Regions from separate parts of the Saccharothrix syringae genome, predicted to be linked through region 1. Evidence: riboswitches for the same ligand, from Rfam matches in the RefSeq annotation. Region 1 holds a riboswitch; the other holds the start of a gene.
The links. Region 1 has a riboswitch for S-adenosylmethionine ahead of thrC (threonine synthase). Riboswitches for the same ligand answer to the same signal wherever they lie in the genome.
Positions count from the first base shown of each region.

Region 1 (3,232 bases):
CGCCGGGGTGGGCGGCGCTCCGGCGTTCCGGGCCCTGTTCCAGGGCCCGTTCCACCCACCGCCCCAGCGGCGGCGAACCCGCCCCAGGAGCGGCGAACCCGGCTCAGCGGCGGCACCCCCAGCCCAGCGGCGGCAAACCCGGCTCAGCGGTGGCCGTGGGCGGCGACGATCTTCAGCACCGCCCGTTCCAGGGCGTAACCCGAGTCGGCGGCGTAACCCTTCACGTCCGCGTTGAGGTCCGCGACCACCGACATGGCCGCCGCCAGCCCGCGCTCCTCCCAGCCACGTGACTGGCCCTGCGCCTTCTTCACCTTCCACGGCGGCATGCCCAGCTCACCCGCGAGCTTGAACGGGTCGCCCCGCCCGACCGCGGACACCCGCGCGACCGTGCGCACCGCGTCCGCCAGCGCGTCCGCCACCAGCACGTGCGGCACGCCGAGCTGGATCGCCCAGCGCAACGCCTCCAGCGCACCGGCCCGGTCGCCCATCACGGCCTTCTCCGCGACCGCGAACCCGGTCACCTCCGCCCGTCCCCGGTGGTAGCGGCGGACCGCCTCGGCGTCGACCCTGCCGCCCGTGTCGGCGACCAGCTGCGACGCCGCCGCGGCCAGTTCCCGCAGGTCGGAGCCGACTGCCTCGATCAGCGCCCCCACAGCCTCGGGGTCGGCCTTGCCGCCCGCCGAGCGGATCTCGTTGCGGACGAACGCCTCGCGGTCCGCGGCCTTGGTGATCTTCGGGCACTCGGTCACGCCGGCACCGGCCTTGCGCAGCGCGGCGGGCAGCTCCTTGGCGGCCTTGCTGCGCCCGCCGCCGGTGTGCACCACGACCAGCGTCACCCCCTCGGCGGGTGACTTGGCGTAGGCGATCACGGCGTCGGCGATCTCCTTGCTCGCCTCCTGCGCGGCTTCGAGCGCGATCACCCGCCCCTCGGCGAACAGCGACGGGCTCACCAGTTCGGCCAGCTCGGGCGGGGTGAGTTCGGTCACCCGGACGCGGGTCAGGTCGGCCTGCGGATCGGCCTTCCGGGCGAGTTCCAGGGCACCGCGAACAGCGCGTTCGACCAGCAACTCCTCCTCGCCCACGACCAGGTGAACGGCATCGGGCGTGTCAGCGGGCGCACTCACGGCCGCGATCCTCCCACGCCCGTCCGCCGTCCGGATGGTGGACTTCGCTGGCTACGGGTCGGGATCGTGTCGTAGGTTGAGGCGACAACAACTGAATACCGCTCATCCAGAGGGGCAGAGGGATCGGCCCGAAGAAGCCCCGGCAACCCGTCGCACAGCGTTCGCTGGCGACCACGGTGCCAATTCCGACCCGCGACGCGGGAAAGATGAGGAGATACCTCGCGATGACTGCTGTCAGTGCACCCTCGGCCACCACCACCTCCTTCGACCTCGGTCCCGCGCGCGCCCTGTCGTGCCGCGAGTGCGGGCACGAGACGCCGCTCGCCCCGGAATACGCCTGTCTGGAGTGTTTCGGCCCCCTGGAAGTGGCCTACGACTTCGGCCGGGTCCGCCGTGAGGACATCGAGGCAGGCCCCCGCTCGATCTGGCGCTACAAGAGCCTCCTCCCCGTGCCCTCCACCGTCGAGTCGCACCCCAACACCAGCCCCGGCGGCACCCGCCTGGTCGAGGCCGACCGCCTCGCCAAGGCCCTGGGCCTGCGCAAGGTCTGGGTCAAGGACGACACCGGCAACCCCACCCACTCCTTTAAGGACCGCGTCGTCGGCGTCGCCCTCGCCGCCGCCCGCGAACTGGGCTTCAAGGTCCTGGCCTGCCCGTCCACCGGCAACCTCGCCAACGCCGTCGCCGCCGCGGCGGCCCGCGCCGGCTGGCGGTCGGTGGTCCTGGTGCCCTCCAGCCTGGAGCGGGCGAAGATCCTCATGACCGCCGTCTACGACGGCAACCTGATCACCGTCGACGGCAACTACGACGACGTGAACCGGCTGGCCCAGGAACTCGCCGCCGAGCACGAGGACTGGGCGTTCGTCAACGTCAACGTCCGCCCCTACTACGCCGAGGGCTCCAAGACGCTGGGCTTCGAGGTCGCCGAACAGCTCGGCTGGCGCCTGCCCGACCAGATCGTGGTCCCCATCGCGTCCGGCTCCCAGCTGACCAAGGTCGACAAGGCGTTCCGCGAACTGGGTGAACTCGACCTGGTCGAGCAGACCCCGTACCGGGTGTTCGGCGCCCAGGCCACCGGGTGCTCCCCCGTCTCGGCCGCCTTCAAGGCCGGTCACGACGTGGTCTCCCCGGTGCGCCCGGACACCATCGCCCGCTCGCTGGCGATCGGCGCCCCCGCCGACGGCCCCTACGTGCTCGACGCCGTGCGCCGCACCGGCGGTGCGATCGAGGACGTCACCGACGAAGAGGTCGTCGAGGGCATCCGGCTGCTGGCCCGCACCGAGGGCATCTTCGCCGAGACCGCCGGCGGCGTGACGGTGGCGACCGCGAAGAAGCTCGTCGAGCAGGGCAAGCTGGACCCGGACGGCGAGACGGTGCTGCTGATCACCGGCGACGGCCTCAAGACCCTCGACGCGCTCGGCGACCGGGTCGGCCCGCGGGCGAACGTGCCGCCCTCGGCGGAGGCCGTGCTGAACGCCCTCCAGGACTGAGACCGGCACTGAGACCGGGACTGCGGCCGGGACTGGAACCGGAGCTGGGACCAGGACCGGGATTGTCGAGGCGGACCTCGGCGGGCACGCTCCCACCGGGGTCCACTCCCGCGGCTCCCAGCCCGGTTGCTCCTCCCCTGGCCCGCTCCGCTCCACCCGGGCCCGCTCCGGCCAGACCTGCTCCGGCCGGGTCCGCTCCAGGCTGCCCCGTAGCAGCCGCTCCCGTGGCAGTCGCCCCCGCGACAGCCGCTCCCGCGACAGTTGCTCTCGCGACAGCTCCCCCTGTGGCAGTCACCCCCGTGGCAGCCGACTTCATGGCGTTCGACCCCGGTGCGGCCGTCACAGCGCGATCCCCGATGTGCGCAACCAGCCGGTGCGCGGGAAGGCGCTCAGCTCGGGCAGGACGCGCGGCCTCACCGGTTCGGTGACCACGCGCCACGCCGTCAGCAGTTGCGGCCACGGCCGCTTCGCCTTTTCCGCGTTGTAGCGCTCGGTGTGCCACTCCTCCGGCGGTATCGCCAGGGCGTCGTCGAACAGGGTGTCGGCGACCAGGCGGTAGGCCGCGTCGGCGGAGGCCACCTCGGCGGTGCCGACCACGCCGGTGGCGGTGGCCCTGGC
Region 1 covers NZ_CP034550.1:1,502,998-1,506,229, reverse strand. The annotation lists gene holA (DNA polymerase III subunit delta) at 144-1,124, opposite strand; SAM riboswitch class I at 1,224-1,337, shown strand; gene thrC (threonine synthase) at 1,349-2,614, shown strand; gene EKG83_RS07040 (DNA internalization-related competence protein ComEC/Rec2) at 2,523-3,232, opposite strand, start outside.

Region 2 (3,232 bases), 3.2 Mb from region 1:
GCCGGGCCGCGCTGCCCGCGACCGGCCTGTACCCGCTGGCCACGGTGGCCGTGTGCGTGCTGGCGTACACGGCGGGCGACCTCGCGCACGCGTCCGGGTTCCTCGCCGTCTACATCGCCGCGCTGGTGCTCGGCAACGCGCGGCTGCCGCACCGGTCGGACACGCTGTCGTTCGCCGAGGGGCTGGGCTGGCTGTCGCAGATCGGGCTGTTCGTGCTGCTCGGGCTGTACGCCTCGCCCGGTCGGCTGCTCGACGCGCTGGTGCCGGCGCTGGTGGCGGGCGCGGTGCTGCTGCTGCTCGCGCGGCCGCTGTCGGTGCTGTGCGCGGCGCTGCCGTTCCGGGTGCCGTGGCGGGAGCAGGTGTTCCTGTCGTGGTCGGGGCTGCGCGGCGCGGTGCCGATCGTGTTCGCGCTGATCCCGCTGATCCAGGGGGTGCCGGGCGCGCAGCGGCTGGTGGACGCGGTGTTCGTGCTGGTCATCCTGCTGACGGTGGTGCAGGGGACGACGCTGCCGTGGCTGGCGAAGGGGTTGAGGCTGGTCCGGTCGGGCGAGGCGCGGGAGGTGCAGGTCGACTCGTCGGCGCTGGACGCGCTGGGGGCGGAGCTGCTGCAGGTGCGGATCCAGCCGGGGTCGCGGCTGCACGGGGTGTACCTGTCGGAGCTGCGGTTGCCGCCGGGGTCGTCGGTGAGCCTGGTGGTGCGGGAGGAGAAGGGGTTCACGCCCCAGGCGACCACGCGGTTGCAGGAGCACGACCAGCTGCTGGTGGTGTGCACGGACGCGGCGCGGGTGGCCACGGAGCAGCGGATCCGGGCGGTTGACCGGGCCGGGCGGTTCGCGCGGTGGAAGGGCGACGCCGGGTTGGCGTGAGCGTCGGGCACGGGGGTGCTGAGCGCATGACACGCGGGGTCTGAACGCATGACACGCCGGGGCTGGAGGCATGACACGCCGGGGGTTGAGTGTGGAACTCGGGGGGTCTGGAGGTTCGACACGAGGGGGCTGGAGGGTCGACTCGCGGTGTTGGAGTGGAGGACACGCGGTGTCGGAGTGGAGGACACGCGGTGTTGGGGTGGAGGACTCGCGGGGGTCTCGGGATGTGGGAGGGGGTTACGGGGGGTGGTGGGGCGGGTTAGGGTGCTGGTGAAGGTCATGAGTGCCAGCGACAAGCCCGGGCTTGCTGGCCGGCAACCCTCCTACCGCGGTGGGGTGCCCCCGGTGAGGACCTGGTCGTGCGCGCGGGGCGTGCGGCAAGCGCGGGCCTCCCAGGGGGAGTCCCCGGACTTGTCCGGAGGGTGTCGTGACCATCGCTGTTTCGCCGGTCGTCGGTGTGGGGCTGCCCAGGGTGGTGGGTGCCTCGTTGCGGGTGCCGGTCCTGGGCGGTGAGCGGGTCGAGTACGCGAACCTGGACCACGCGGCCAGCGCGCCCTGCCTGGAGCAGGTGCGCGACGCCGTCGACGAGCTGCTGCCCTGGTACGCGAGCGTGCACCGCGGCGCGGGGTTCGCGTCGCAGGTGTCCACGCGGGTCTACGAGCAGGCTCGGGACTCGGTGCGGCGGTTTTTGGGGGCGCGGGCCACTGACGCGGTCGTGTTCGTGCGCAACTCCACCGACGGGTTGAACCTGCTGGCCCGCTGCCTGCCCAGGCACACGGCCGTGGTCCTGTTCGACACCGACCACCACGCGGCGCTGCTGCCGTGGCGGGGGCCGCACGTGCGGCGGTTGCGCACGCCGGGGTCCGCGGCGGCGGCCCCGCTGGAGCTGGACCGGGCGCTGCGCGAGGCGCCGGTCGGGCCGCGGCTGGTGGTGGTGACCGGTGCGTCGAACGTCACCGGCGAGCTGTGGCCGGTGGCCGAGCTGGCGCGGGTGGCCCGCCGGCACGGTGCGCGGGTCGCGCTGGACGCCGCCCAGCTCGCGCCGCACCGGCCGGTGGACCTGCGGGAGCTGGACGTCGACTACGCCGTGCTGTCCGGGCACAAGCTGTACGCGCCGTTCGGCGCGGGCGCGCTGGTGGGCCGGTCCGACTGGTTGCAGGCCGCCGAGCCGTACCTGCTGGGCGGCGGCGCCACGGCCCGCGTCACCGACCGCGGCGACCGGCTGGCCGTGGCCTGGTCGGGCGCGCCCGAGCGGCACGAGGCGGGCACCCCGAACGTGGTCGGCGCGCACGCCCTGGCCACCGCGTGCGACGTGCTCGGGCGCCACTGGGAGCAGGTCGCCGCGCACGAGCGGGTGCTGCTGGAGCGGCTGCGGGACGGGCTGCGGTCGGTGCCCGGGGTCGAGGAGCTGGCGCTGTTCGGCCCCGACCACGACCGGGTGGGCGTGGTGAGCTTCACCGCCGGCGCCCAGGACCCCGGCTACCTGGCCGCGGCGCTGTCGGCGGAGCACGGCATCGGCGTGCGCGACGGCGCGTTCTGCGCCCACGTCGCGGTGGCCCGGCTGGCGCCGGGCGGTCGGGCGCTGCGCGCCTCCGTCGGGCTCGGGACCACCGCGGAGCACGTCGACCGGTTCGTGGCCGCGCTGCGCTCGCTGGTCACCGAGGGCTCCCGGTGGGAGTACGAGCGGCAGGACGGCCGGTGGGTGCCCCGGGAGGACCCGCGCCCGCTCCCGCCGTTCCTGCGCTGACGGGGATGCTGGACAATGACCGGGTGAGCACTGAGCCCAACACCGAGCCGGACGCCGCGGACGAGCCGGGCGGGCCGGGGGAGCCGGATGAGCCGGGGAGGCCCGGGGAGGCCGGGGAGCCGCTGCCCAAGCGCCGGGTCGGCCTGCTGGCCGTCATCGCGCCGCTCGTGCTGGCGCTCGACCTGCTCACCAAGGTCCTCGCGGTGGAGCACCTGGAGGGGCGCGAGCCGGTCGAGCTGCTGGGCGGGCTGCTCTACCTCCCGCTGTACCGCAACACCGGTGCCGCGTTCGGCCTGGCCGAGGGCTGGACGGTCATCCTGGCGCTGATCGCGTGCAGCGTGGTCGGCTTCATCCTGTGGATCGCGCGCCGGCTGCGGTCGGTCGGCTGGGCCATCGGCCTGGGCCTGGTGCTCGGCGGCGCCACCGGCAACCTGGTGGACCGCGTCTTCCGCGCGCCCGGCCCGCTGCGCGGCGGCGTGGTCGACTTCATCTCGGTCCTCGACCCGTGGGGCAACTTCTTCCCCGTGTTCAACCTGGCCGACTCGGCCATCTGCGTCGGCGGCGGCGTGATCGTGCTGATGGCCCTGCTCCAGCGCGACTACGACGGCACCAAGGTGGA
Region 2 covers NZ_CP034550.1:9,275,102-9,278,333, reverse strand. The annotation lists gene EKG83_RS38755 (potassium/proton antiporter) at 1-866, shown strand, start outside; SAM riboswitch class IV at 1,142-1,256, shown strand; gene EKG83_RS38750 (aminotransferase class V-fold PLP-dependent enzyme) at 1,294-2,613, shown strand; gene lspA (signal peptidase II) at 2,637-3,232, shown strand, end outside.
Region 2: it holds a riboswitch for S-adenosylmethionine, as region 1 does, so the genes downstream of both, EKG83_RS38750 (aminotransferase class V-fold PLP-dependent enzyme) here and thrC (threonine synthase) in region 1, are expected to answer to the same signal.